2 regions of the Thermoclostridium stercorarium subsp. stercorarium DSM 8532 genome follow, and region 2 is predicted to be linked to the other one. Evidence: riboswitches for the same ligand, from Rfam matches in the RefSeq annotation. Region 2 holds a riboswitch; the other holds the start of a gene.
What was found. Region 2 has a riboswitch for glycine ahead of CST_RS08915 (alanine/glycine:cation symporter family protein). Riboswitches for the same ligand answer to the same signal wherever they lie in the genome.
Positions count from the first base shown of each region.

Region 1: it holds a riboswitch for glycine, as region 2 does, so the genes downstream of both, serA (phosphoglycerate dehydrogenase) here and CST_RS08915 (alanine/glycine:cation symporter family protein) in region 2, are expected to answer to the same signal.

Region 1 covers NC_020134.1:1,251,063-1,266,589, reverse strand. The annotation lists gene rnc (ribonuclease III) at 1-488, opposite strand, end outside; gene fabF (beta-ketoacyl-ACP synthase II) at 566-1,801, opposite strand; gene CST_RS05435 (acyl carrier protein) at 1,916-2,146, opposite strand; gene fabG (3-oxoacyl-[acyl-carrier-protein] reductase) at 2,210-2,947, opposite strand; gene fabD (ACP S-malonyltransferase) at 2,997-3,929, opposite strand; gene CST_RS05420 (beta-ketoacyl-ACP synthase III) at 3,949-4,941, opposite strand; gene plsX (phosphate acyltransferase PlsX) at 4,943-5,941, opposite strand; gene fapR (transcription factor FapR) at 5,948-6,592, opposite strand; gene pgsA (CDP-diacylglycerol--glycerol-3-phosphate 3-phosphatidyltransferase) at 6,709-7,278, opposite strand; gene rimO (30S ribosomal protein S12 methylthiotransferase RimO) at 7,303-8,643, opposite strand; gene serA (phosphoglycerate dehydrogenase) at 8,765-10,369, opposite strand; glycine riboswitch at 10,473-10,547, opposite strand; glycine riboswitch at 10,550-10,625, opposite strand; gene CST_RS05390 (YlzJ-like family protein) at 10,838-11,104, opposite strand; gene CST_RS05385 (ClpP family protease) at 11,101-11,859, opposite strand; gene CST_RS05380 (IMP dehydrogenase) at 12,059-13,552, opposite strand; gene ftsY (signal recognition particle-docking protein FtsY) at 13,693-14,601, opposite strand; gene smc (chromosome segregation protein SMC) at 14,674-15,527, opposite strand, start outside.
Region 2 covers NC_020134.1:2,090,883-2,105,835, forward strand. The annotation lists gene CST_RS08915 (alanine/glycine:cation symporter family protein) at 169-1,533, opposite strand; glycine riboswitch at 1,678-1,783, opposite strand; gene CST_RS08920 (S66 family peptidase) at 2,172-3,002, opposite strand; gene CST_RS08925 (HAD family hydrolase) at 3,074-3,739, opposite strand; gene CST_RS08930 (ATP-binding protein) at 3,842-5,035, opposite strand; gene CST_RS08935 (radical SAM protein) at 5,351-6,265, opposite strand; gene CST_RS08940 (MBL fold metallo-hydrolase) at 6,350-7,051, opposite strand; gene CST_RS08945 (hypothetical protein) at 7,250-7,576, opposite strand; gene CST_RS08950 (hypothetical protein) at 7,670-7,849, opposite strand; gene CST_RS13925 (CPBP family glutamic-type intramembrane protease) at 7,951-8,163, opposite strand; gene CST_RS13930 (CPBP family glutamic-type intramembrane protease) at 8,160-8,249, opposite strand; partial or broken gene CST_RS13745 (hypothetical protein) at 8,323-8,517, opposite strand; partial or broken gene CST_RS08960 (AAA family ATPase) at 8,520-8,741, opposite strand; gene CST_RS08965 (glutamine synthetase III family protein) at 9,313-11,418, opposite strand; gene gatB (Asp-tRNA(Asn)/Glu-tRNA(Gln) amidotransferase subunit GatB) at 12,077-13,492, opposite strand; gene gatA (Asp-tRNA(Asn)/Glu-tRNA(Gln) amidotransferase subunit GatA) at 13,489-14,949, opposite strand; gene gatC (Asp-tRNA(Asn)/Glu-tRNA(Gln) amidotransferase subunit GatC) at 14,946-14,953, opposite strand, start outside.

The sequences.
Region 1 (15,527 bases), 840 kb from region 2:
AACAGGGTGCCGTTGATTGCTTTTTCGTAATTTTCCTTGAGAAAACGGCTTACAAAATCACTTGCTGGTTCAAGGCCGCCATCAAGGTAAATACTGCCTATTATCGCTTCCATGGCGTCGGCAAGGATTGACGGTCTCTTACGTCCGCCCATAATCTCTTCGCCTTTTCCGAGCAGCAAAACCTCACCGACATTTAACTTTTTTGCGCATTCCGATAAAGATGCTTCTGATACGACTGAAGCCCTGAGTTTTGACATTTCGCCTTCAGGCATGTCGGAAACTTCTTTAAACAGCCTGTCGGTGATCAGGAAGTTTAATACGGAATCGCCGAGAAATTCAAGCCGTTCATTGCTGCTGAGCCCTTCGCGGCGGTGTTCATAGGCATAGGAACTGTGGATTATTGCCTGAAGTGCTTTACTTTTGTCCTTATAAACATACCCAATATTTTTCTCCAGCAGGTTAACACGCTCCAAATCGGAATTCTTCAAAATAACAACCTCCTTAAAAATCCTGAAAGCCCGCCACATTTTGTAAAACAATTCCCTGTGCCGAAAGCTGCAAGGATTCATTCGTATTTTTTCATTATAATTACCGCATTATGACCTCCGAATCCCAAAGCATTTGACAAAGCATAACGGATGTCCTGTTTTCTCCCTTTGTTTGGCACATAATCCAAATCGCATTCCTCATCGGGATTATCCAAATGTATCGTCGGCGGAATAAAGCCTTCCTTCAGAGCCATTGCGGTAATAATCGCCTCAATGCCGCCGGCAGCCCCAAGCAAATGCCCTGTCATGGATTTTGTCGAACTCACCGCCAGTTTATAGGCATGCTCGCCAAAAACCTTTTTAATAACCTTGGTTTCAGCGGGGTCATTCAACGGGGTTGAAGTTCCGTGGGCATTTATATAGTCAATATCTTCAGGCTTTATGCCCGCATCGGCCAAAGCAAACTGCATTGCCTTAATTCCGCCCGCGCCTTCAGGATGCGGTGCGGTGATATGATAAGCGTCACATGTACATCCGTAGCCAACAATTTCGGCTATAATATCGGCCCCTCTTCTTAATGCATGCTCAAGTTCTTCAAGGACAAGTATCCCGGCCCCTTCACCCATCACAAAACCGTTACGGTCTTTGTCAAAGGGCCTGCACGCCGTTTCAGGATTGGGATCGGTTGCCATTGCCTTAGCAGCCGCAAAACCGGCAAAGGACAGTTGTGTCAGCGCAGCCTCAGAACCTCCGGTAATCATTACGTCGGCAAGTCCGTTCCTTATGGCATGAAATGCATCGCCTATAGCGTTGTTCGCCGTAGCACATGCCGTTATCACACATTCGTTAAAACCGCAAACACCAAATTTAATAGCCACCTGTCCCGACGCCATATTCGCAATCATCATCGGAACAAAAAACGGGCTTACTCGTGAAGGTCCTTTTTCCATCAGGACTTCCTTCTGCTCTTCAAGAGTCTGTATTCCGCCTATTCCCGAGCCGATTATGACACCGACACGGAAAGGATCCTCCTGTGAAAAGTCGAGCCTTGCTTCTTCCACTGCCATAATTGCCGCAGCCATTGCATACTGAGTAAAAAGATCCATTCTTTTTGCTTCTTTTTTATCCATATACAAAGTGGGATCAAAATCAGTTATCTCAGACGCAACCTTGGTTTCCAACGTACTGCAGTCAAACTTCGTCACCCGGGTTATTCCGTTCTTTCCCTCTTTTATCGCATTCCAGAATGTTTTGGTGTCTTTCCCGAGAGCATGAATTACGCCTGTTCCTGTTATTACTACCCGCCTTGCCATTTTAACATCCTCCCTGCATATCTTTTTTAAACCGGAACCGGTATTTATCACAAACAATCAGTTGTATTATAAAAAAAGCCCCACCATTGTGGGACTTTTTTTATTCAACTGTAATCAGGAAGTATGTGCTTTAATATACTCTACAGCATCTCCAACTGTTACAATCTTCTCCGCATCCTTGTCTGGTATTTCCAGGTCAAATTCTTCCTCCAAAGCCATAATCAACTCAACAATATCCAAAGAGTCAGCTCCCAAGTCGTCGATGAAGGAGGCTTCCATTGTTACCTCACTTTCGTCCACACCAAGCTGATCTACTATAATTTCTTTTACTTTCTCAAATATCACGTTTTTCACCCCCTTCCAGACAGGAATCATACACCTATAGTATTTCTATCAACATTGATAATATTACATAACCATTCCACCGTCAATATTAATTACCTGCCCGGTAATATATCTGGCCATATCCGATGCCAGGAAAACCACCGCATCCGCCACTTCGGAAGGAGTCCCGGCCCTCCGGAGCGGAATTGCGGCGAGGAATTTTTCCCTGATTTCATTGGATAAACCGCTTGTCATATCAGTTTCGATAAACCCCGGGGCTACGGCATTGCAGGTGATGCCCCATGACCCCATCTCTTTTGCAACTGCCTTTGTGAAGCCTATCAATCCGGCTTTTGATGCTGCGTAATTTGTTTGTCCTGCATTTCCCGTTATTCCCACCACAGAGGAAATGTTAATTATTTTCCCCTGCCTCTTCCTCATCATGATTTTTGTTGCCGCTTTCGTGCACAAATACGCACTCTTTAGGTTCACGTCAATAACCGTATCCCAGTCTTCGTCATTCATTCTGACAAGCAGTTTGTCCCTCGTTATACCCGCGTTATTCACCAACACGTCAATTGTGCCGAAAGTTTCTACCGCAAAGTCGATAAGAGCCTTTGCATTCCCCGGATCGCTTATGTCGCCTTCAAAGGCCTTAACGCTATAACCCTTCTCAACCAATTCCCTTTCGGTATCAAAAACACTTTTTGAAGTGCCGTTAATAACAACATTTGCGCCAAGGGCAGCAAACTTTTCGGCTATCGCTTTTCCGATTCCCCTGCTTGAACCGGTGACCACCACTGTTTTCCCCGTAAAATCCATTTTCCGCTCCCCTTTATACATCAGAATAAATTTGAGTGTTCTTAAACACTCATCTCAGTTCACGCAATGTATTTTCAAGGGAGGACATGTCTTCCACATTCAGTGTCCTCACGTTTTTATCAATCTTTTTTACAAATCCGCTGAGCACTTTCCCGGGGCCTATTTCAACAAACGTATCAACGCCGTTGCCAACCATAGTTCTTACACAATCCTCCCACAAAACAGGGTTTGATACCTGCTTGTAAAGAGATTCCCTTACATATTCCGCAGAAGGCACAACTTCACCGTTTACGTTTGCAACAACCGGAACCTTCATTTCATGTATCTGAACTTTTTCCAGCTCTGCCTTGAGTTTTTCGGCTGCCGGTGCCATAAGACTGCAATGGAACGGCGCACTTACGGCCAATGGCACTGCCCTTTTCGCCCCGAGCTCAACGGCGATTGCCGCCGCTTTTTCAACAGCCTTCGCCTCACCAGATATTACAATCTGCCCCGGGCAGTTAAAATTGGCCGGTTCAACAACCCCTTCATCTTTAGCCATCGCACACGCATCCAGTACCTGTTCCCTTGAAAGGCCGATTATTGCAACCATGGAACCAACGCCCACCGGGACGGCTTCCTGCATGAATCTGCCACGTAGTTTCAGCAGCCTGACCGCATCACGAAACAAGAAGGTCCCCGAATACACATGGGCAGCATATTCACCAAGACTTAATCCTGCTGTAAAATCGGCCTGAATACCCTCTATCAGCAAAGGCTGAAGACACGCAATACTTACAGTTACAATCGCCGGCTGGGTATTTTCGGTTATTTTCAAAGTTTCCTCATCGCCGTCAAAAACCATCTTTCCAATGTCAAACCCAAGAGCTTCCGACGCTTCGTGGAAAATTTCAGCAGCTTCTGGGAAATGATCGCATATTTCTTTTGCCATTCCTACATACTGGGATCCCTGACCCGGAAAAATAAATGCAATTTTACCCATTTTCCACCCTCCGTTAAAACTATTTTCCCCATGTCAGCAGTATTGATCCACAGGTAAGTCCTCCTCCGAAAGCAACCAGTACCACTGTGTCGCCTTCCTTAAGTCTTCCGCTTTTACTTTCCATGTCCAGTGCGACGGGAATCGACGCGGACGATATATTGCCCGTTTCATGAAGGATCACCGACAGTTTTCCCTCATCAATCTCCAGCCTCTTCGCCGCGCTGCTTATAATCCTGAGGTTTGCCTGATGGGGCACAATCAGATCCACTTCGTCTATTGTAATATTTGCTTTATCAATAACTGCCCTGACCGATTCGGCCATTGCTTTTACAGCAAAGGTAAACACTTCGCCACCGTCCTGCCAGATAACCCTTTCCTTTCCCGCCCTTCTTTTTTGCCGTTCTTCTTCGGGTATATAGCAGCATGGAATTGTCAGGTTGTGGCCAAGGTTGCCGAAAGCCGCAAGGTAGCTTTTCCTGATTCCGAACCTCTTATCCACTCTTCCCATAACAACAGCGCCCGCCGCATCACCGAACAGGACACAGGTACTTCTGTCTTCCCAGTCTACAATGCGGCTGAGCCCTTCGTTCGCAACGATTAATACATGTCTGTAATAACCCGTTTGTATAAACTGCTGGGCGACAGTCATTGCATAAACAAACCCTGTGCAGGCGGCGTTTACGTCAATTGCCGCAGCCCTTTCGGCATTTATTTCTCTTTGGATCAGACATGCCATTGAAGGCGAAAGGTAATCAGGAACTTCTGTTGAAACAATGATCAAATCAATATCCATAGGTGTTAGACCTGCATCCTGAATAGCAAGCCGAGCGGCTTCAGCACCCATGACATACGACGGAGTATTCTCATCCAGCAGGTGCCTTTTTTTCATGCCTGTACGCCTTACTATCCATTCATCCGACGTATCTACCATTTTTTCAAGATCGCTGTTGGTGAGAATTCTGCCAGGCAAATATTTGCCTGTACCGAGGATGCCGATGCCAAAATCAACCATATTAAACCTCCATATTTCCTATTCTTTCCCTGATTTTTTCGATAAACCCGCTGCTGGAAATGGCGTATGCGTTTATTATGGTATTCTGTATTGCTCTGGCAGTGCTGTTACCATGGCATTTGAAAATCAAACCGTTGGCGCCAAGTATCGGTGTACCGCCCGTAATTTCAGGATCCACGCTGTCTTTTAGCTTTTTCAGGTGAGTCTTTACAAGGAGGGCGGAAATTTTGGAAAAAAGGCTTCTGTTAAAAATTCTTTTCATATGATGGAAAAAGTATTTTCCCGTACCTTCCATCATTTTCAGCATGGCATTACCGGTAAAGCCGTCGCAGACAGCCACGTCTACCTTTCCTTCGGCAATATCCCTTCCTTCAATATTGCCGATGAAGTTCAGATCACATTTCCGAAGTAATGACAGTGCTTCCCTCAACGTATTATTTCCCTTTTCATCTTCTGTTCCTATATTCACAAGGCCAATCCTTGGGTTTTCTCTTTTGTAAACATGCTCCATGTAAGCCGAGCCCATGACGGCGAACTGAACATAGTTTACAGGCCTGCACTGCGTGTTCATCCCCGCATCCACTATCATTGTACCTCCGCACATTGAAGGCACAACCGGCGCCAGTGCCGGCCTTAAAACACCTTTTATAGTACCCGCCACAAGCAGAGTTCCTACCAGCAATGCGCCAGTGCTGCCGGCGGAAATAAATATCTCCCCTTCATTATTCCTTATTTTCCCAAGGCCTATAACCATTGACGAATTTTTTTTGTGTCGTATCGCCTCGGTGGGTTTGTCGTCATTGTATATTACTTCGGGCGCATGGGTTATTAAAATACGGTTACCGTTGTATCCGTACTTGTTTAAATACTTTTCTATTTCCTCTTCTATTCCGATAAGCTCTATATCAAACCCTTCCTTTGACTTCAGAGCTTCAATACATCCCTTCACTATTTCCTCGGGTGCATTGTCACCACCCATTGCATCCACCATAATCCTCATTCAAATTCAGTCCTTCCCCGGAGGGTTTTCGGTTTTCAAAGCTTCGACGTTATTAACATTAACGTTTCCGTCGGTTTTGCCGTCATCAATCGATACCAGTATGAATTTTCCCCTGAACACTTCCTGTTGCCTGTGGTAAATGAAAACCCACACAATATAGCTTTTGTTTCTGGCCCGTTTAACCGTTGCCTTTGCCACAAGTTTAGAACCGGCATAAACAGGAATTTTGTATTTTATATTTGCAACTCCCACCAGGGCCACTTCGGCATCTATAACGGCAATTGCAAGAGACTCGGCCAAAGAGTATATATAATGGCCTCGCACTATTTTTGACTGTGAAAATACCATTTCATCGGTTGTTTCCAAAATGGAAATACCGCTTTCGCCAAGCTTTATTTCCACTATTTCCCCTATTATTTCATCAGCCTGTAAAGCCCTTACTTTCTGGTGATTTAACGAAGCAACCTCCCTAATTCTTTGCCGAAGCTCGGGTATGCCCAGCTCCAGCCTGTCCAGACGGACCGTGGGCACACTTACATCGAGATATTCGGCTATATCCTCATCTGTCATGAACGGATCCTCTTTTATTATCTCTAAAAGCTTTTTCTGTCTTTCCTTTTTAGCCTTCGAGCTTTTGTTCAAATGCAACACCCTGCTTCCCCGAGCCATTAAATTTATGACCAACTAATATGTTCTGCTGTTATGAGTATATAATATTTCATTCAGGAATGCAATAGTTTAATTATAAAAAATGTAGATTTAAATGACTAATTTTTAATTCTGTCCCAATTGCTCTTAAGATAATCATATCCCGAGTAAATGGTCAGAATAACCGCAACCCACAAAAGGATTTGACCCACGGGTATACGCGTAAAAAGGGAAAACGGGAAATCACGCAGGAGAATAAAAAACACAGCAAGCATCTGAATAAAAGTTTTCGCTTTTCCCTTGTTGCTTGCGGCAATTACAACACCGTCTCCCGCGGCAATAATCCGGATACCGGTAACGGTAAACTCCCGGGCAATTATAATAACCGCCGGCCACGCGGAAATATCCCCGAGTTGTATAAGGGCCATCAATGCTGATGTTACCAGCAGCTTGTCCGCAATAGGATCCAGAAATTTGCCAAAGGTGGTAATTGAATTCTGTTTGCGCGCTATAACACCGTCAAGATAATCGGTAAAAGACGCCAAAACAAATACGACAGCGGCTATGAGCCTTCCTGTTTCAGGCCGTATCGGCAAAAGGGTTCTGCCGTTATACACCGGCAGAAGCAGAATTAAAAAAAACGGTATCAAAAAAACTCTGAACAGCGTAATCTTATTTGGCAAATTCATTATAAAAACATCCCCCTCGCGAAACTAATCATAAACCACTTCTCCGACAAGATCCATGCCGTTGGTGGCCAGTATCCTTACATTCACAAATGAGCCGATATCTACCGGCTTTTCCGAGGTAAAGTATATCACCGGATCAATCTCGGGGGCCTCACCGTAAGAACGGCCGAAATAAAAAATACCGTCATCCGCCACGCCTTCCGCCAGTACCTCATAAACCCGTCCCACTCGTTTTTCAATAAGGGGTTTAACCAACTCCTGCTGCAGGAGAATTATCTCTTCCCTCCGTTTCCGCTTTACCGATTCTTTTACATGGTTCTTCATTTTCGCCGCAGGAGTGCCCTCCTCACGGGAATATGCAAACACCCCCAGCCTGTCAAAGGAATATTTCTTAATAAAGTCCTTAAGTATATTGAAATCCTCCTCGGTCTCACCGGGAAAACCGGTTATAAGCGTGGTTCTGAGCACAATGTCAGGTATCTCGGTACGCAGTTTAACAATAAGCTCGGCAAGTTCCTTTTTTCCGGTTCTCCTGCCCATAGCTCTGAGGATTTTATCCGACGCGTGCTGAATTGGAATGTCCAGATACTTCAAAAGTTTCGGGTTACTTTTGAATTCATTTACCAATTCTTCGGTCACTCTTTCGGGATAACAGTATAACAGTCTTATCCACTTTAAATCCGCAATTTCCGATAATCTTCCGATAAGTTCCACAAGCCTGCATTCCCCATACCTGTCTTCTCCGTATCTGGTCACATCCTGGGCTATAAGAATAAGTTCCCTTGCGCCGGCTTCAACAAGCCTTTCAGCTTCAGATACAATGCTTTCAACCGTCCTGCTCCTGAACGGACCGCGTAAATACGGAATAATGCAGTATGTACAGTGATTGCTGCATCCTTCCGCTATTTTCAGGTATTGCGACCGGCCTGACTGGGAAAGCATCCTGATATTGTCAAGATAGTCCACATCCTTCGGATCATTGACAAAAAGCTTTCTTCGGCCTTCGCCCTTCACATGTTCACTGATAACCTGCCGTATTTCCTGAATATTACCCGTTCCGACAACGGCATCAACTTCGGGAATTTCTTTGATGATTTCATCTTTATATCTCTGTGCCATGCAGCCTGTAACTATAAGGGCTTTCAGATTTCCTGTCTTTTTGTACAGGGAAGCATTCAGAATTGCGTCAATGGCTTCCTCCTTTGCATCATTGATAAAGGCGCATGTGTTTACTATAATCGCATCTGCGGTGCTGAGGTCGGTGGTAATCAAATATTCGTCCTTGTTCAGCATTCCAAGCATTATTTCACTGTCCACGAGATTTTTCGGACAGCCGAGAGATATACATCCTACCTTAATCTGCATATAAACCTCCAAAAACATTGTTTCTATACCAGAGTATTTTAAGCATATCAAAATAATATACCATTTTCCAGCATAATAAAAGGCCGGTTGAATAACCGACCTTTTTAACCCGTATAAACCGTTAAAAATTAAGTCTTGAGGCCTTTAACACTCCTTCAATTTGTAAAAGTTTTTGCAGTATTTCATCGGACACTTCGGTATCGACACTCACAAAGGACACTGCCTTTTCTCCCTTTCTGTTCCGGCTCCATTGCATTGCTGCTATGTTTATGTTGTTTTCCCCAAGCAGCGTGCCGACCTTTCCGATAATCCCGGGAACGTCTATATTCTGAAGAGCCAGTACATGGGGGGTGGGCTCAAAGTCAAGCTTGTATCCAAAGAAATCAACAATTCTTATAACATCCTTCGCAAACACCGTACCCGACACCGAAAGATCCCTGTTCGGAGTGGTAAATTTCACCGTTATCAGGTTTGTATACTTATCAAGATGCGAGCTCTTGCTTTCAACCAGTTTAACCCCCAGTTCCCTGAGTTTTAATTCGGCGTTGATATATGTCACATCGGGATCGCCGGCACTGTTGAGGAAGCCCTTAACCGCCGCGAGAGTTATGGCTTTGGTTGCAATGTTGGCTATGTCGCCGCTGTATATTACTTCAATTTTCGTAACCCTGTCCTTCTCGGCCTGGTAGTAAATGCTTCCAAGTTTCTCCGCCAGGTCGATATACGGTCTCAGCTGATTTATATCCCCTGATACCGGAGGCATATTAACCGCGGGTACCAGTTCACCGTTCAAAACCCCTTCAACCAGTTTTGCGACACCGATACTTACATTATAGTTCGCCTCTTTTGTAGACGCCCCGAGATGCGGGGTGTAAACAACATTTTCAAGGTCAAGCAGCGGATTCCAGAAGTCCTGCTCTTCCGGGCTCTTTGTATAATTTGGCTCCTTTTCCAGAACATCCAGTGCAGCCGCTGCGACATGACCTTCGACTATGGCGTTGTAAAGGGCTTTTTCGTCGATCATGCCGCCTCTGGCGACATTCACTATACGTACTCCCTTTTTGCACATTTTAAGTTCTTTTTCACCGATTAATCCCACATTCTGCGGACTTTTCGGTATATGTAACGTTATCACGTCGGAAACCTTTAAAAGTTCTTCAAGGTTTTCACATCTTGTAATACCCAGCTGTTCAAATTTTTCGTCGGCAACGTATGGGTCATACCCCACAACCTTCATGCCAATTCCAAGAAGTTTCCTTGCAACGATTGTACCGATTTTGCCCACACCGATTATTCCCGCGGTCTTTCCCTCAAGTTCCTCGCCGACAAACTTGTTTCGCCTGAAATCCCTGTTTTTCGCGGCATGATGCGCCTGAGGGATATTTCTGAAAATGGCAAATATCATTGCCACCGTCAGCTCGGCCGCTGCCATAATATTTCCTTCGGGCGTGTTAACTACGGCTATACCCCTCTTTGTGCATTCCTCCACGTCAATGTTGTCAACGCCGTTTCCGGCTCTGCCCACGACTTTCAGATTCTTTCCGCGTTCAATAACATCCTTTGTTACTTTTGTAGCGCTTCGTACTATAAGGGCGTCATAATTTTCTATTACCTGAAGCAACTCCTCCTGAGAAATTCCAAATGGTGTATCCACCTCAAATCCTTTGCTTTTCAAATATTCAATCCCGTCCGGTGCCATTTTGTCGGTTACTATTATTCTCGCCATGGAATACCCCTCCTAAAAAAATAAGTCAAACCAAATTGTTTGACCTCTGAAAAAGTGCAGTATATTCATTCAGGAATTCAGCCATATGCCAAACCCCCTGAATCCTCTGTCCTTTTGCCTGAGAGATACACCCATAACGGGCTTGCCCCTTCGGCGCCATACCTGGTCTCTCCAGAGGTCCGTCCGACTGAAGTCTTTTAACCTGAGAGATTTACTCCTTCGGTGTGCCCTGCGGCAGCTCTCCTTCAGTCATCATCCGGCTGTATTCAGTTTGCTTTACTAATTATTGTTATTTATATATTACTATTAAAATTCCAAAAGTCAATAGTTTCTGTTAATATTTTATCAATCTATTTAAAGTTTTTCTCGCCCTGCCGTGAAAAAGGTCTTTTCAGATTGAGCGATGCACCGGCAAACTATGTAATTGTGCCCGGCATACAAAAAATCCCAGAATACCGGGTCCTGCATCTACGTCAGTCTCAGTCCGTCGGTTATTATCTCCCATTTTACCTCCGGCCCTTCCTTTTCGGACGTTATGGCGATAATTCTGTTTCCCGGCGTGAATTCAGGGTTCAGATACACTTTCGGGTTTGTTGAAATCAACCTTTCAACGGTATACGTATTATTATCGTTTCTCAGGAGGATAACCTTCTCACCGTTTATTACCACTTCCATCCGTTCCTGTTTGTTTTCGGAATAATACAACTGTTCAAAAGGTACTATTGAGTATATCATTTGCGGTTATCCCCTTTCTTTTTCTTCTCTATTAGCTCGTCAAGCTTTTTCAGCGCCGATGAAAGACCTCCCACTTCGTCTATGATACCGTGCTCAACTGCTTCGTGCCCGAACAAAATGGTTCCGACGTCATTTGCCAGTTCTCCCGTTTTTAGCATTAATTTTCTGAATGCATCCTTTGAAATTTTTGAATTCTTCGCAACAAACTCCACAACCCGTTCCTGCATTCTTTCAAAATATTCAAAGGTCTGGGGAACTCCTATTATCATACCGCTAAGCCGAAGGGGATGTATTGTCATCGTCGCGGACGGCGCAATGAAAGAATAATTGGTCGACACCGCCATCGGCACTCCAATACTGTGTCCCCCGCCCAGAACCAGTGAAACCGTCGGTTTTGACATCGATGCAATCATTTCAGCGATGGCAAGCCCTGCCTCCACGTCTCCGCCTACGGTATTCAGGATAAGCAAGAGACCGTCAATCTTTTCATCATCCTCAATCGCCACCAGTTGAGGCAAAACATGCTCATATTTTGTGGTTTTGTTCTGAGGGGGTAAAACCACATGGCCTTCTATCTGGCCTATAATGGTAAGGCAGTGTATATTCCTTCCTTTTTCCTTAACCTCGACGGTTCCCATTTCCTTTATATTTTGCATTTTTTCATTCGAAGACTGCTGTTCATTTCCGCCGGTTTCCTTACTTTCGTTTTTTTCTTCGCTGGCGGCCTGCTTTGCAAACAATATTCCCGAATCCAAAAAAATAACCTCCCCAAAACTTATCTTAGATAAGTTTTGGTCAAACGGCCATAAAATATTCCTTCATTAAACATGAAAATTTTACCGTTGCCTTTTAACTTAAAAAACAAAAAGGTACCGTTTTGTCTGCTTTCATGCCGAAAACATACCGCACGGTACCATTTAGTATCCCTGATAAAAGGACAAGATTTTTTACCTGTTAATAGTCACTTTCCTTGAGTATCACGTCATGGGCGCCGCCTTCAATAATGCTTGTGGAAGAAACCACCACAAGGCGCGCCTTCTGATAAAGTTCCTTGATATTTCTGGCGCCGCAGCTCGACATCGTGGCACGTATTTTCGTAAGGGTCACTTCCAGGTTGTCCTTTAGTTTACCGGCATAGGGCACATAACTGTCCACGCCTTCTTCAAACTTCAGATTGCTGTTTCCTCCCAAATCGTACCTTTGCCAGTTTCTTGCCCTGTTCGAACCTTCGCCCCAGTATTCCTTAACATAATTGTTACCGCGTTTCACCTTTTTCGTCGGGCTTTCGTCGAACCTCGCAAAATAACGGCCCATCATAACGAAGTCCGCACCCATGGCCAAAGCCAGCACGATATGATAGTCGTGTACAATACCGCCGTCGGAACAGATGGGAATATAAATTCCTGTTTTTTCAAAATATTCGTCACGGGCCTTTGCCACTTCAATTACCGCACTCGCCTGCCCACGGCCTATTCCTTTCTGTTCCCTGGTGATGCATATTGAGCCTCCTCCAATTCCCACCTTGACGAAATCGGCTCCCGATTCCACAAGGAACATAAAGCCTTCTTTGTCAACCACATTTCCTCCGCCGATTTTTATTTCGGGGAAATTTTCCTTTACATACCTTATTGTGTCCCTTTGGAACTCGGTAAATCCGTCGGAGGAATCAACGCAAAGCACGTCCACTTCAGCCTTTACCAGTTCAGGAACCCTTTCCTTGTAATCCCACGTGTTAATGCCCGCTCCAACCATGAGCCTCTTCTTTGAATCCATCAGCTGTTCGGGATTGGCTTTGTGATCATCATAGTCTTTCCTGAAAACAAGATAGTGAAGCCTTTGCTCATCATCGACTATCGGCAGGCAGTTTAATTTATTCTCCCAGATAATGTCGTTGGCTTCACTCAACGTTATTCCAAGCCTGCCAACAACAAGATCCTTAAAAGGCGTCATGAAATCGGCTACCTTTTTGTCCAGAGGATCCCGGGACAAACGGTAATCCCTGCTGGTAATAATTCCTAACAGCTTTCCGTTGGCCGTACCGTCATCGGTAACGGCTATTGTGGAATGTCCTGTCTTTTCCTTAATTGCCAGCACGTCCCTTAAGGTTTGGTTTGGCGATACATTGGAATCGCTTACAACAAAACCCGACTTATGTTTTTTAACTTTTCTGACCATCTCCGCCTGGCTTTCAATGGGCTGTGAACAGTATATAAATGAAAGACCTCCGCATCTGGCCAGAGCAATCGCAAGCGTATCATTTGAAACCGACTGCATTATTGCACTGACAATCGGTATATTTAACTTCATCGGGGGATTTTCATCCTTTGAAAACTTCACCAGCGGTGTGGTCAAATCAATCTTGTCCGGTGTGCAGTCTCTGGTGGTCAGGTTCGGCAAAAGCAAAAACTCACTAAACGTTCTGGAGACTTCCGGATATATAATGGCCATTCTACCCCTCCTATAGTTATTTTACTCTCAGATAAAACCGGTTGTAACGAAACCCGCGGTCAACTATCCGATTAAATTTTATCCATTTTATAAAACTTTCCTTCAGTTGTCAATCGGTTGTGAAATTAAAATATAAACGGCTATGAAAACAAAGCTTCGGCAAAACTTGCGGCGTCAAAAGGCTGCAGATCATCTATTTTTTCCCCGACACCTATGAATTTTACCGGAATGTCAAGCTCAGACTTAATTGATACTATAATTCCTCCTTTTGCCGTACCGTCAAGCTTTGTAAGAATCAGTCCCGTAACACCGGTGGCTTCGGCAAAGGTTCTCGCCTGCGAGACGGCGTTCTGACCTGTCGTAGCATCAAGGACCAGAAGTGTTTCAATATCCGCATCGGGGAGTTCCCGGCTGATAATCCTGAAAACCTTCTTGAGCTCTTCCATCAGGTTCTTTTTGGTATGCAGACGCCCCGCGGTGTCACAGATCACCACATCATATCCCCGTGCCTTTGCCGCCTGAATTGCGTCAAAAATAACCGCTGACGGATCAGAACCCTCGGCATGCTTTATTATATCCACCCCTGCCCTTTTAGCCCATATTTCAAGCTGATCTATCGCCGCCGCCCTGAAAGTATCACCTGCTGCTACGAGAACCTTTTTCCCCTGCATTTTCAGCATATGGCACATCTTGCCTATTGATGTGGTTTTGCCCACGCCATTGACACCAACCACCACAATTACCGAAGGCTTTGTGTTAAGGTGCAGCCCGGTGTCACCCGAACTTAAAATACTGGTTATTTCTTCCTTTAACAGATTTTTTACCTGCCTGGGATCGGTTACTTTCTCGCTTTTTACCCTTAGTTTCAAATCATCAATTATTTTAAGCGTTGTTTCAACGCCCACGTCGGAGGTAATAAGTATTTCCTCCAGCTCTTCAAATAGCTCCTCATCTATTTTGCCCATTGAAACAAGCAACTGATCAATTCTTTGTGTAATGCTTTCCCTTGTTTTTTTCAGACCGTTTTTCAGTTTCTCAAAAAAAGACATCCTTCATAGCTCCTTTTTCATTTATTTTAATATAATATCCTAAATTCACGTTTATTTGAAATAAATTATTATTCACACCGCTTTGTCAACATCACTGAGCTTTAATGAAACAACCGATGATACGCCATGTTCCTGCATAGTAATTCCATACAGTGCATCCGACGCTTCCATAGTACCCTTTCGGTGGGTGATCACTATAAACTGGGTTGTACCGGCCAGCTTTTTAATATAATCAGCAAATTTATAAACATTCGCATCGTCAAGGGATGCTTCTATTTCGTCAAGAATGCAGAACGGCGCGGGACGAAGCTTCAGGATCGCGAACAGCAGGGCTATTGCTGTCATCGCCCTTTCTCCACCCGACAGAAGCATCATGTTCTGCAGTTTTTTGCCCGGAGGCTGGGCTATTATTTCTATACCGCATTCCAGCACATTATCCGGATCCTCGAGCACCACTTCCGCTCTGCCGCCGTCGAACAGTTCTCGAAATACATCGTTAAAATTTTTGTTTATGCGTTCAAACTCCTCCATAAACTGCTTCTTCATCACCGACAGCATCTCTCTGATTATGCGGTTCAGTTTTTCCTCTGATTTTACCAAATCTTCCTTCTGTTTTACCATAAAATTATATCTTTCCTTTGTTTTGCCATAATCTTCTATTGCAGAAACATTAACAGGACCCATCTCACGAATTTCGGCCTTCAGTTCGTTAATTCTTGATTGAAGCTGCCTTATGTTCGTAATCTCCATTTTATATTCCTGTGCAGTCCCATAGGTTAATTCGTATTCATCCCACAGCCGGTTCTGTAAAGCCTCAAGCTCGGCTTCAAGTCTTGTTTTCCTTATTTCCAGCTTATTGTACTGTTCCTGCAGTATTTGTATATTACTGTTATGCACTGAAACCACTTCGACCATGCCCGAAACCT
Region 2 (14,953 bases):
TTGAATTATTTCTTCACAGGGATGTCGTTTGGTATATCTTTTAAAATATTTATGTAGTCTAAAAATATTCTGATAACACATTCCATACATAAAATAAAACCGGGATTAGCTTTTAGCCGATCCCGGTTCGTATTTTTACTCCATATTTTTATCATAATGTCCAACCATTTATTTGCCTGATTTCAGCCTGTCCACTACGGCATTTGTCAGCGCAAACAGCGCCAGCACGTTGGGAATGACCATTAACTGGTTGAACATGTCGGAGAGTTCCCACACCATGTCGCTGGTGGTCAGCGTGCCAACGAAGATGAACCCAAGCGCAGTTATTGTATAAACATTGCGGCTTTTTTCTCCGAACAGGTAAATCATGTTTATCTTTCCGAACAGGTTCCAGCTGAGTATGGTAGAAAATGCAAAAAAGAACAGGCATACCGCCACAAAGACAGAACCGACGGCTTCGCCGAAGACAGTGCCAAATGCAACCTGGGCAAGGTTTGACTTTCCAATGGTGTCAGGGATTACACCGTCTGCAAGGATTCCGTCTTTTGTATACATGGTGGAAATAATCACCAAAGCGTTCATAGTAAGTACTACAAAAGTGTCGATAAATACACCGGCCATTGCAACCACACCCTGATCATGCGGAATCTTTACATTTGCAAGAGCATGGGCATGCGGAGTTGAACCCATACCGGCTTCATTAGAAAACAACCCCCGTTTTGCGCCCTGGCTGACGGCTGTCTTCAGGGCATATCCCAGACTGCCGCCGATAATGGCATTGGGCCTGAAAGCGTATTTAAAAATCATGCCAAAGGTCGCAGGTAGATATTGAATCCGCAACAGTAATACTATACCACTGCCCAGGATAAAAAGCACCGCCATGAACGGGACAACCTTTTCTACAACAGAGGCCAGTCGCTGTACTCCTCCCAGAAAAATGATCCCACAAATAACAACCAGCCCAATTCCCATAATCCATGCCGGAATACCGAAGGCATTCTCGCATGTGGAGCTGATGGAATTGGACTGAACCATGCATCCGAAAAATCCCAGCGCAAGCGTGATTGCAATTGCAAAAAACTTCGACAGGAATTTCCCGAAATCACCCTTGAAAGCTTTTGTGATATAGTAGACCGGACCGCCGTGAATGCTGCCGTCAGGCGCCTTCACGCGGGTCTCCTGCGCAAGAACAGCTTCGGCATAAATCGTTGCCATGCCGAAAAAGGCAATAACCCACATCCAGAATATCGCACCGGGGCCACCGGTCAGAATCGCGCCGCTGGCACCAATGATATTGCCGGTACCAACCTGGGCAGCAACGGCTGTTGCCAGCGCTTGGAACGAAGACATGCCTGCCTTTTGCTTTTCACCATTGAGATTCAGTGAACCAAAAGTCCGGCGCATGCTTTCACGAAAACAACGCACCTGCACAAACCGAGTCTTAACGGTATACCAGACGCCTACTGTTACAAGCAGGATCACCAAAACGTAGTCAGAAAGGTAGTTGTTGATTGTCTGCACAATTGATAACATGCATAATACCCCCATAAAATTCTCTTCCCTGGAGTTTCACCAACAAAAAAGAACCGCCTGACGGCGGTTCCGGCATATTCAGCTGGGCATTCTTCGGTGTTTCGCGTAAGATATGCGCTCAAGTCCTGTCGATTACGACAGCTTATACCCGGCTCTGTCCGTCTGCCTGAGAGATTCAGCAGAAGGGATTACAGCCCGCCTGCTTTGCACCGTCGGCACCCAATGAATGGGATTCTCCAGAGCTCCCTCCACAGCCAGTCTCCAAGGATTGGCCTCAGATTCAAGCTGCTTCTTCGGGCTATATTTAATTTGTTATATAGAATACCATATAACGGACGCTGCCGCAACAACAATATCATGATTTTCAAAAAAATCACATTTTGCTCAAATATATGGCAAGTTTTTTTCAGAAACATAGTTAATTCGCCTGAATCCGTGTTTGACATTCTGCAACAAATTAAGAAATGACATATGTTCATACTTTTATGGAGCAGTTTAAAAACCTGCTCCATTCTACGCCAAGCATTTTGCGGGAAATGAATTGTTCGTTTAATCACGTATGTTCATTTCACGAACCAAATAAAAACTTCACTTAGGGAATTTGGTAAATACATCTTGGCAGTCTCGGGCGTATTAACTTAATTTGACACTACTAATCTTTCCCCGATTATGATCGCCTTTGAATCACTTCCATGACCAATTTCCCTGGTTTTGGCAACAGGAATCCTTTCGCCTGCGAACTCTTTCACAAGTGTAACAATGTCAGGTTGACATTTGTTTTCTTCCATTTTAGTGAAGGTTCCGAGTAAAATGCCTTTTACCTGCTCAAAAGCCCCTATTTGCTTTAACTGTGCCAGATAAGTTGTCATCTGAGGCACTTCTCCTCCGTATGACTCCAACAATAAAAGTTTGCCTTTGAGATCGGGGAAATACTTTGTTCCGGACAATTTCAAAAAGCATCTGATGTTTCCGCCAACAACAACTCCTTCCATGGATTTTCCCTGAACCAGGACAAAAGCCGGATTAAATAGTTCTTTCCTGTTTTCAAACCTGTACCGCTGTTTCTCTGCACAACCGCCGCAAACCAGATGTCTCACCTGATATAGAACACTGCATTTGCCTGTCTGGGAATATATCGCATTAATTATGGTCGTAAGATCGCTATACCCCCAAAAAATGGCTTTGCTGTTCTTAATTGCTGCGTAGTCCAGATCATCCAGTATCTGATTCGCCACATCCCCACCTGAAATATCGTAAATTTCTTCAATATCAGGGTTATTGAACATTCTCATCAGTTCAGCGGCACGTTCTTTTCCGGAGCCTGAAAAAACTCCGTCCTTTTCATATATACAATTGCTTAGAATAACTTTATTCCCAATCGATTCCAAATAGTTAACCAATTCCTCGTTTTGTTTTTTTAATTCCATCTTTTGCCCGTTGGAGCAGGCTACGATCCCTACCGTTTTCATATATGCACCTCTGTAGCCGGTTCATTGTTACCAAACTGCAGTTAATAATCATAAGCCCGTCATAAATTATGTCAAGAACCGCCACTACGGCATAACAAGGAATGAAGATTTTCAACGTTTTCAACAATGTAGTCCGCGCCTGCTTTTTCAAGCTCGGCTCTGTCGCCGTAGCCGTACAGGACACCAATCACATCAATGTTATTTTCCTTTGCACCGACAACGTCGTGTTCCCTGTCACCAACCATTACTACATTTGTCAAACCGGTCAGGCCGTTTTTCTGCAATGCAAACCTTATAACATCGCCTTTTCTGTCCCTCGAACCGTCCAGTTCGCTTCCTGAAACATCATCAAAATATCTTAGCAAATCAAAATGTTCCAGAATTTTCACGGCAAAAACAGTGGGCTTGGAAGTTGCGACAAACAGCTTCCTGCCGTTTTTTTTCAAACTTTTCAAAAGTTCTTCTATGCCGGGATAGACCCTGTTTTCAAACATACCCGTTTCACTGAAGTATTCCCTGTATTTTTCAACAGCCCTGTTGCACTCTTCTTCGCTGAATCCGTAATAGTCCCTGAACGATACTCTAAGCGGCGGGCCGATAAATTTACACAAACTGTCGAGATCCTTAACCTCTATGCCGAAACTTTTCAGTGCGTATGCCACCGATTTTGTAATCCCGACTTTAGGATCGGTCAATGTGCCGTCCAAATCAAACAGTATATTGGTGTACTTCTTCATAAAAAAAGCCTCCGGGTTATACATCTGTTCAATCGTTTTTATGCCGTTATGATTTAGTTATTTCATAAACGGGAGAGTCATTGCACTTTAATTTATAATCTGTCATTTAAGGTCGATTGCAGACATGTTTTTTAATATGCCCGTTTTTCTGCATGCTTTTATAATGCAGTTCATATCAATTTCACTTTTCCTTTCGGACATCATCACTACAGCCGCCTCATTTAAAACCGTTTCGATAGCCGAACAGCTTAACCCGTTAAATTTTTTTGCAAGTTCTTCTGTCTGTATATCGGCTGAAAGGCGATTTTTCCTTGTATACATCCTGATCAGTTTAATTCTTGTCTCCTGATCCGGATTGGGAACGGTATATTTCAAGTCAAACCTGCCCGGACGTATAAGTGCCGGATCCAGAGAAGCATAAGAGTTTGTTGCCGCTATCACCAAAACCCCGTCTTCATTTTCAAAACCGTCCATCTCATTCAGCATGGCCGTAATAATGCGATTATTTTCCTTATCCACACCCGAACCCGCAAAATTCCTCCGTTCACCGATACCGTCAAATTCATCAATAAACACTATACAGGGCTTATTCCTGCGCGCTTTGCGGAACAATTGCTTTACCTTCCTTGGCCCGACTGACATAAACATGCTTTGAAAGTCAGCACCCTTGGTGGCTATAAAATTAACGCCGGCTTCTTCCGCCAAAGCCTTAGCAAACAACGTTTTTCCGTTCCCTGGCGGGCCTTCCAGCACAATACCCCTGGTCGGCCGAATACCTTTTTTCCTGTACTCGTCCGAATGTTTAAGTATATCAACCGCATACATCATTTCCCTTTTCAAATCATCCATGCCGGCAATATCATCAAATGTTACCCCGGTATGCTTTACCACCCTGAAGGAGGTAAAGTATTCTCCGAAAATCTTATAAATCACGGTAACAATTATGGCTATAAAGGCCGCATCAAAAAAAATGTCAAAAACTACGGCAAATCCGCCTTCACCTTTGGTATTATCCTTAACATCAATTCCGGACAACAGAAGTCTCTCTTTAAAACCGTCGGTTTCCGGGTTGTCCGTATAATACTTTCTGCTATCTCCTTCTTTCTGAAATTCGACTCTGTCTGTGTAAATTGCAACACTTTTTATCTTTCCATCTGAAAGGAGTTTGTTAAATTCTTTATATTTCACATATGTTCCATTTTCCTGGTTTAAAAGCGCTGCTGCCGCAGCGACGGCAATTACGGCTACACAGGATAACACAATAATCAATCTTCCCTTAAATCGGTTTTTTTTCATAAATCACTTCTTCCCCTGTATTTAAATTATCGTAAGTTCGGCAATGGTATTTTCGCCTACTAAAGACGATAGCTGCATTTTCCTCCCATAACATTTTCTACGAATAAAATCAGATTTTCAATATATTTTCTTCTTAACTGCGTTCCACAAGTCCGGTTGCATTTGCCTCTTTTTTCAAAGTATTTGGGATATTGCCTTTAAAAAACAGTTATATACGGAATTGCTTATAACAATAAGCAACTATCCGGTAATTCCTGAAATCAATCCGCTTCCTTGGAAATGCCGAGGTATTATTTTATCCTTTCAATCCTGCGGCTACACTCCTTCGCCGTTAAACTCGGGGATAAAGCTTTCCAGAGCTGTCTCCCCTTCCTGTATAAATCCGTTTTCCACCCCTATTTCTATTGCAAAATTCACAAGTTCCTCATATTCCTCCTCGGTTATCTTTCTGTTAAGCTCCGGGTATACCCTATTCTTTGTTATCGGGGTGTACTGATTCATAATGCTGATGAATATCCTGTTTCCGTAGGTTTCATATAAGTATTTTATTATTCTCTTGGAGTCCTCAAGGTATCCCGGCAACGTCAGGTGCCTTACTATCACACCTTTTTGCATTATTCCCCGCTCATCAAATCTCGTTTCTTTCACCTGTCTGACCATTTCCTCAATTGCCGCTGCAGCAACCGCGAAATAATTCCTGCAATTGGAGTACTTTATCGCGGGTTCGTCCGACATATATTTCAAATCGGGCAAATAAATATCAATATATCCTTCAAGCATCTTTAAGGTTTCTACTTTCTCATACCCGCTACAATTATATACAACAGGAATAATGAGCCCTTTTTGGCGTGAAATATCCAAAGCCTCTATGATATGCGGAACATAGTGGCTTGGGGTAACCAGGTTGATATTATTGGCTCCCTTTTCCTGAAGTTCCAGGAAAATTTCCGCAAGCCTTTCTACTGTAATGGTTTTCCCTGCCAGTCCCTTTGATATGGCCCTATTCTGACAATATACACATCCTAACGCGCAACCGGAAAAAAATACCGTACCGGATCCTTCTTTTCCTGATATGCACGGTTCTTCCCACATATGAAGCGCCGCCCTTGCAACAACCAATTCATCGGTGGTCCTGCAATACCCTATTTTGCCACTGGTTCTGTCCACATGACATTCTCTGGGGCAAAGCACACAATCTTTTAAAATATCTTGGAAAATCAGCGAATCCATCTATAATCCTCTTTTCATATACTCATTGGTATAATTACAAATCTGCTGACTTCTACAAGAATAATCTGAAACTTTTTGACTACTTTATTTCTTGTCTTCAGGAATATCGCACAGAAAGCCTGCATATGGAAATTTATAGAGCATTACCGGTGTGCCGAACAGATTGACGACCTTACCTTTCGCCGTTCCGCTGATAATCTGCTCCGCCCCCTCAATCAGGCTTGAAATCAATGCCGGATAAACCGGGAATGAACCATGAGACGGATATATTGTGTCAAATTCATCAGTATACATGGACAACTTCCTCAGGCTCTCAACATACAGAGACATATTTCTGTGTTCCTTAAACATGAAAATGTTTCCATCCTGAACAGTATCCCCCGAAACAAGAACCCTGTTGTTTATATCCAATACAGCTATGCTGCCGGGTGTATGGCCGGGAATGAAAATAATTTTCAGCGGCCGGTTTCCAAGATCTATGACGTCATTATCTTTTACAGGCAGAATACCGCCCACCCCGCCGTGTGCCCGATAATTATCCTCTTCGTCAGGATGCATATAAAAACAGTCAAAGCTGCCGTTCCCTGAAATATGATCGGGATCAGCATGTGTATTCAGAAGCATTACCGGCAATTTTGTGATATTTTCCGCAATTTGTTTTGCATCCGGTGTATTCATGCCGCTGTCAATAAGCAGTGCCTTTTCTGTTCCGGCCAGCAGGAAAAAACGTACTCCGTTGTCTTCGATCCGCCAGGTGGTATCATTTATTTGAATAATGTTAGCCATAAATCCCCCTCCTAATCAACTCGACAAAACTATACTCATAAGGCAGCTCTGTCAATTTATGTTTCACCATGTTAATAAATGAATATTAACGACATATTATGGCATATGGATTATGTGAAATACGTCAAAACCGGTTAAACGTTCCTGCCGATGAAAAGGAACTTTCCCATGTAATACAGGAAAGCCCCTTCTCAAAGCTTAGCGTTCTGTAACACTTTTATCCTGCCTTCTTTTATAAACGACTATTTCCGGATCCGAGCCATTGCATCCATATTCGCAGACAAGCAAATAATTCTCATCTGCAGCCACACCGTAACACCGTTCTTTTCCTTCGATTTCAACCTGATTTCCCAAATACATCTTATCATCTTCCAGCAGTTTTACCTTTTGTCCATTAGAAAGCGTATATTCCAAATTGATATACGAACCTTTCAATAAATTCAAATCAGTCAAATTTAACCCTTCAATTCCCAGCGAATTAAATTCATCAATAATCGCAGTTTTTATTTTTAAGAGTTCTTCCATATTAATACCTTCCTTTAATTTATAATTTTTCTCACCGGAACAGCCGCACGCACCTCAGTTTCCGAACTTGCACCCAATCCCGGATACGGCGCATCATCGGATTTTTCCGGCATGATATTTACTGTAACCAACTGCCTTTGCTATATCATCCAGCACGATGCTTTCATCCATATGTGCAATGATATAATCTATTCTGCTTACAGCTTTGACTTTGTCCGATAATTCTATTTTAAGCCTCCTGTATTCAGTATAGCAGAAATGACGGAAAAACACCCGACTAAAATTGCTTAAATATAATACATCAGTATGTGTGAGGTCAATTCATAATATAAAGAAACCCGGTATCCCATTTGCCTAATGGGAAACACCTGTATTTATACAATAAACCAAACTAAACCAAAAAAATTCATAACACCATGCACCAAGATTGTTGACCAGCAGTTTCCGGTTTTTAATCTGATAAAGCCAAGGATGACTCCATATACAGCACCAGCAAAAACCTTTGTAATTACAGCAAAACAGTCGCCGGATATCATATTGGGAACCATATACCCGACGTGCCATACGGCAAACAGAATAATATTCAATGCATAAATTTTGATTTCATTGTCAATCTAAATTCATTCCAGATATAACCTCTAAACAACAGTTCCTCATAAACAGGTGTGACAATACTGCTTTATCCCCTAAATTGCATAAAAGCATTTTATCTGTACCGCCGGTAACAAATCATGCAACTGTTTTCATCATAAAAGGTTCAGCTCTGGATTTTTTGACTGCCTATATACAAACCCAAGCTTTTCATACAGCGGTTTCCTGTCAATGCCCAGGTCAAAGCTCCTCTCCGCTACACCCACGAATTTATGGAAATCACAGTTTCCGGCCCGTTCTCCAATGCCCTGCAGAGTACAGTCCACATAATATGCCCCCGCCTTGGCCGCTTCCGCCATATGGATTCCAGCTCAATATCCTCGCCCTCATCCCGAAGGGTATCCAAAACGGTTTTCTGGGCCAATCCGCCAAGAAGCAGCCGGGTAGAGTCTGCCTTTGGATCACATCCAACCACCATAACCTTCTTGCCCATTTCACCAAGGCCTGCGGTAAGGTTTTGGGTAATAATAGACTTACCAATACCACCTTTGCCATAAATTGCCACCTGTCTCATAAACTAATCCTCCTTTTACCGTAATATCAACATTGAATTTTTGAGCTCAGAATGAATGCATTGCTTCGCTTCGGGGATGAACTTAAGGAGCAGCCTTTTTGCCTAAGCGAGATATTCCGCGAAAAACCGTATAACTGAAAAGGCGCCTTCAAGCTGTGCTTGAAAGGCGCCTTTGCCGGATCATCCTCTGAAATCTCCAATATTGGATGAATTTGGGTTCTGTTTACATTATACCGGGTGACAAGTATGATTACTATGCATGCACTTGTATAAGATTTACAATAGAAATAACAAATTTTTATACAGAATCAACAAATATCCCGGCTGTATGAACAGCCAGACAGACTTTGTTAATTTCAAAGCTGTTCTTGCGCAGATCTTTATGCGCCGGACAGGTTTTTCCGTCAATACCGAAAAATCCTTAAACGGAGCATTCCATAAGGATGTTGAGCATGTGCAAAAACTGGCAGATAGCCACGTCCGGTTACCTGCCAGTTTTACATACGATATTTTTTTTCAATTAACCCGATTCTTCGCCAACACATAAAATTGGGCTTCAAACAAGTGCTTATCAGATGACTCCAAAAAGGAGATCGCCGTATGTGGGTATTGGCCACAGGCTTGCATCCACGATGGTTTCAAGCCTGTCTGCAACAGCACGCAGTTCATTCATCTGCGGAATAATTACATCCTTGTATGCGCGGGCATGACTCAGCGAATCCCCTTCACTTGCATCAGCCTCTTTAATCTTCTGATCCAGCTTGTCGATGGCGGCTTTCAGGCCGGATGTAAGCGTTACGAGCTCATCCAGCTCTTCCTTGACACAGGAGTAATCCGCATCTGCAGCCCTGAGGGATGCTACGGTGTCCGCAACCTTTCTGACATAGGAAAGTGTCGCCGGGAGGATCTGCCTGCTTGCCATTTCAATCATGGTCAGGGCTTCTATGCGGATTGTCTTGATGTAGTTTTCAAGGCATATCTCATAGCGGGAATATATTTCGGCGCGGTTCAAAACGCCATGCTTTTCAAGTACCCTAATGTTCTTTTCGGCTATAAGTGCCGGAATGGCATCAACAGTGGTCCTCAGATTGGGCAGTCCCCTTCTCTCGGCTTCAGCAACCCACTCCTCGGAATAGTTATTGCCATTGAAAATAATACGCTTATGCTTACTTATGATCTCCTTAACCACAGCATTCACTTCGGCCCTGAAATCCCCGGCATTTTCAAGGCGATCGGCAATCTGGCTGAGGGCTTCGGCTACAATGGTATTTATTATGAAGTTCGGCGTAGCTATGGACTGTGACGAACCCACCGACCTGAACTCGAACTTATTGCCTGTAAACGCAAAGGGAGAAGTTCTGTTTCTGTCGGTGTTATCCTTGGGAAGAACGGGAAGTGTTGAAACACCGATTTCCAGGGTTCTGCTGGTTCCGTTGTTTTTGACGACACCTGTCTCTATCTGCTCTATTACACTGGTCAGCTCATCACCGAGGAAGATGGACATGATTGCCGGAGGTGCCTCGTTTGCCCCAAGCCTGTGGTCATTTCCAGCTGTGGCAACCGAGAAGCGCAACAGATCCGCATATTCATCGACAGCCTTGATGACAGCTACGAGGAATATAAGGAACTGTGCGTTGTCCAGCGGTGTGGTACCGGGATCAAGGAGGTTCCTTCCATCATCGGTTGAAATGGACCAATTGTTGTGTTTGCCTGATCCATTGACGCCTGCAAACGGCTTCTCATGCAGAAGACACGCAAGTCCGTGCCTGTCGGCCACTTTTTTCATGATTTCCATGGTCAGCTGATTATGATCGGTTGCTATATTGGTGGTGGCAAACATAGGTGCCAGCTCATGCTGTGCAGGAGCAACCTCGTTATGCTTTGTTTTAGCAGAAACCCCGAGCTTCCAGAGCTCTTCATCCAAATCATGCATGAATCTGGATACTTTTTCTTTCAGTATTCCGAAATAGTGATCCTCAAGCTCCTGTCCCTTTGGTGGCTTGGCACCAAACAGGGTTCTTCCGGTGTAAATCAAATCCTTGCGTTTCATGAAAAGCTCCTTGTCCACAAGGAAGTATTCCTGCTCGGGTCCCAAAGTCGTTACAACCCGCTTGGTGGTGGTATCGCCGAAGAGTCTAAGGATACGGATCGCCTGCTTGGAAAGCGCCTCCATAGAACGCAGTAGCGGAGTTTTCAGGTCAAGTGCTTCCCCGTTATAAGAGCAGAAGGCTGTAGGAATATAAAGCGTTTTATCCTTCACAAAGGCAGGCGATGTACAATCCCATGCAGTGTAGCCCCTGGCCTCGAATGTCGCACGAAGACCGCCGGAAGGGAAAGATGAAGCATCAGGCTCACCCTTTATTAATTCCTTGCCCGAGAATTCCATAATGGCTTTGCCGTCCCCTGTCGGTGTCAGGAAGGAGTCATGCTTTTCGGCTGTAACACCTGTCAGTGGCTGGAACCAGTGGGTAAAATGGGTTGCCCCTATTTCAACCGCCCAATCTTTCATAACACAGGCTACGACCTCAGCTACTTCCGGATCAAGCGGAAGGCCTTCTTTGATTGTTTTCTTCAGCTTCTTATAAATAGGTTTTGGCAGGCGCTCCTGCATTACCGTGTCACTAAACACAGCTGAGCCGAATATACCCGAACAAACCCCATCAATACATCTTTCCATGACCCATTCTCCTTTCAGAATATTTTTTGATCTATCCCGTAAAATTTTTAATAACTGCTGGCCAATCGCTGGCTATAACCGGATAAAAATACAAAAAAGGCGCTTCACATCGTCGGTGAAACGCCTTTGTTTCCGATAAAACACTCTTTAATTGTTTCATGCATGATTACCGTAATCCTTATACGGATTCCATAAAGTAAACATCAGCCTTCTGATTATGTTACCAAAACAACTTTTGCTGCATTAATACCAGTTAACAGTAATTGCAGGAAGCTGCAATTCAAATTTCATATTTTACTGTACCGCATAAAACAACGCTAAATTACTCACCCCTGCTTATGCATATCTGATATATTTCTGTCATGCAGTAAAACTTCTATCTGTCATTAAATCCTGCTTCCGGATTAATCGAATAATTTAAGTTTATTTTAGCAGATTAATCAACATTTTGCAAGATATAGAACTAAAAATTTCATTTATAGCTGATATAACCAAATTCAATAACATCATTGTTTCATATTTCCCGTCCCGTGGATTCTGTTATTTTTTATCCAATAAACGCATTTATCCCGTTGTTTTCCGCTATAATCCCTAAAGTTGGCTCTGCTTATCATGCTCACACTCCTTCATTGACGCTGCGTCTGCCATATCCTGCATTTTATTGACCGATCAGTTTACGCAACATGACTTCAGCCTTGCGAATATCCGCCTTCCCGCCGGTTTTCTTCATAATGTAGCCGAACATCGCGTTAATTGCTTTGTCCTTACCGCTTCTGACATCGGCTGCCGCCTTTGGATTGGCATCCATGGCTTCCCTGCACAACTTTTCAAGTTCCTCATCGGAGATACCCACAAGATCTTCAGGTTTAATAAACTCCTCCACCGGTTTGCCGGTCTCCAGCATCTTCTGCAGGGTCGCCTGGGCGACACCGATATTAATTTTCCTCTCATCGGCAAGTTTAACCAGCGCAGCATACTGTGCCGGTGAAATGAGGACGTCGAATAATTCCTTTTCCTCCTCGGTGCCCATTGTGGCAAAAATAGTGCCTACAATCAGGTTGGCCGCATTTTTCACACTTGCACCTTCTGCCAGTGCTCCTTCGAAAAACTCAGCTACCTTTCTGTACCTGGAAATCTGTTTTGCTGTAGCCTCAGGAAGCCCCAGAACATTCACATAACGCTTGAGCTTTTCAAAAGGCAGTTCGGGCAGAGACTTCCTTATTTCTTCGATTTTCTCCTCATCAATGCTGAATCTCAAAATATCAGGATCAGGGAAGTAACGGTAATCTTCGGAGTTTTCCTTATCACGCATAGGGGTAACGGTATTGGTTGCTTCATCGTAGCGCATGGTCTGCTGTACAACTGTTCCGCCCGCATCGAGAATATCAGCCTGCCTCTCGGCTTCGGCCATGACGGCCTTTTGAATGAAACTCAGTGAGTTGATATTCTTGATTTCAGTCCTCACGCCCAAACTTGAATCACCGGGCTTTCGCAGCGAAAGATTAACATCGCAGCGCATTGATCCTTCCTGCATCTTGCAGTCCGATATTCCGATATAGCGCATAATAAGCTGCAGCTTTTCGGCATATTCCTTTGCCTCTTCAGCGGAAGAAATATCCGGCTCGGAAACAATCTCAATCAGCGGAACACCGCTGCGGTTATAGTCAATAAAGGTATACCCTTTCTCGTGGATTAGCTTTCCGGCATCCTCCTCGATATGAATCCGGGCAATACCGATACGCTTGCCGCTGTCCAGCTCAATATAACCCTTTTCACATAGCGGTTCATCATATTGTGAAATCTGGTAGGCTTTTGGCAAATCAGGATATACATAATTTTTTCGGTCCATATGGGACTTGGTATTGATTTTACAATTCAGTGCCAGGCCGGCTTTTATGGCATATTCCACCACTTTTTGGTTGAGTACGGGAAGGGCTCCGGGCTGACCGGTACAAACAGGGCAGCAATGGGTGTTGGGCTCGCCCCCGAATTCAGTGGTGCAGCCGCAGAAAATCTTGGTTCTGGTCGCCAGTTCAATATGGGTTTCAATCCCGCAGACAATCTCATAATTCATATCCTGACACCTCCTTCATAAGCACCAATGATCTGTCCTGCATTTTGCTCATAAAAATGGGCCACTTGAAGAACCGTTACCTCACCAAACCGCCTGCCGATAATCTGCATACCGATGGGAAGCCCATTGGCGTCCTCACCGCATGGAACCGAAATGGCCGGAACACCTGCAATATTTACAGGCACGGTGCATATATCCGCCAGGTACATTTCTACGGGGCTTTTTCTTTTGCAATTCAGCGGAAATGCGGTACTGGGCGCCGTAGGAGCAACCAGTACGTCACATTTTTCAAAAACGGCATCAAATTCCCGGTTTATCTCTTCACGAATCAGGCAGGCTTTCTTGTAATAGGCGTCGTAATAACCGCTGGACAGTACATAAGTTCCCAGCATAATACGGCGTTTAACCTCGTCACCAAAACCTTCGCTCCTGGTTTTGACGATCATGTCATCAATACTGGAATATGAGGCTGTGCGATAGCCATATCGGATACCGTCATATCTCCCGAGGTTTGAGGATGCTTCAGCACAGGCGATAATGTAATATACCGGAAGCGCAAGCTTCATGGCCGGAATCCTGATGTTTTCTATCACGGCACCATTCCTTTCAAACAGCTTTATGGCTTCCTCAACCTTTGATTTGATCTCCGGATTGATACCGTCAAAGAATTCCTCGGCCACACCAATGCGTATACCCTTTATATCCCGATCAAGGCATTCAGCCATGGAGGAACCATAATCATAATCCACACTGGTCTGATCGCGTCTATCAACGCCCTTAATGGCATCGAAAACAATGGCAGCGTCCTTCACGCTGTTTGTCAGGGGGCCAATCTGGTCCAGGGAGCTGCCGTAAGCAATAAGCCCATAGCGGGATACCGCGCCATAGGTGGGCTTAAGCCCCACCACGCCGCAGAAGGAAGCCGGCTGGCGTATTGAACCGCCGGTATCCGAGCCAAGGCTGTATACCGCCAGATTTGCACAGATGGCCGCGGCCGAACCGCCCGAAGAACCGCCTGTAACATAATTTGTATTCCTGGGATTAAGCGGCGCACCATAGCAACTGGTTTCCGAAGTGCTTCCCATGCCGAATTCGTCCATGTTGGTCTTGCCCAGAAGAACCGCACCCTGTTTTTTCAGCCTCTCCCAGACGGTAGCATCATAGTAAGGTTTAAAGCCCTCCAGGATTTTAGAGCAGCAAGTGGTAGGAATCCCGTCGGTGCAGATATTGTCTTTCAGGGCCATGGGAATGCCGCAGAGCAGCGGCGCATCGTCCTCCTTAAGCATCTGGTCGGCCTGCTCGGCAGCTTCCAGTGCAGTATCAAAGGTCAGATGCACATAGGCATTGAGGGTTGGATTCAGTTTTTCAATGGCATCAATGTATGCCTTTGTAAGCTCTACCGCAGAAATTTCGCGTTTACGAAGCTTTACTGCAAGTTCAGTTATTCCCATTCTCATTTTT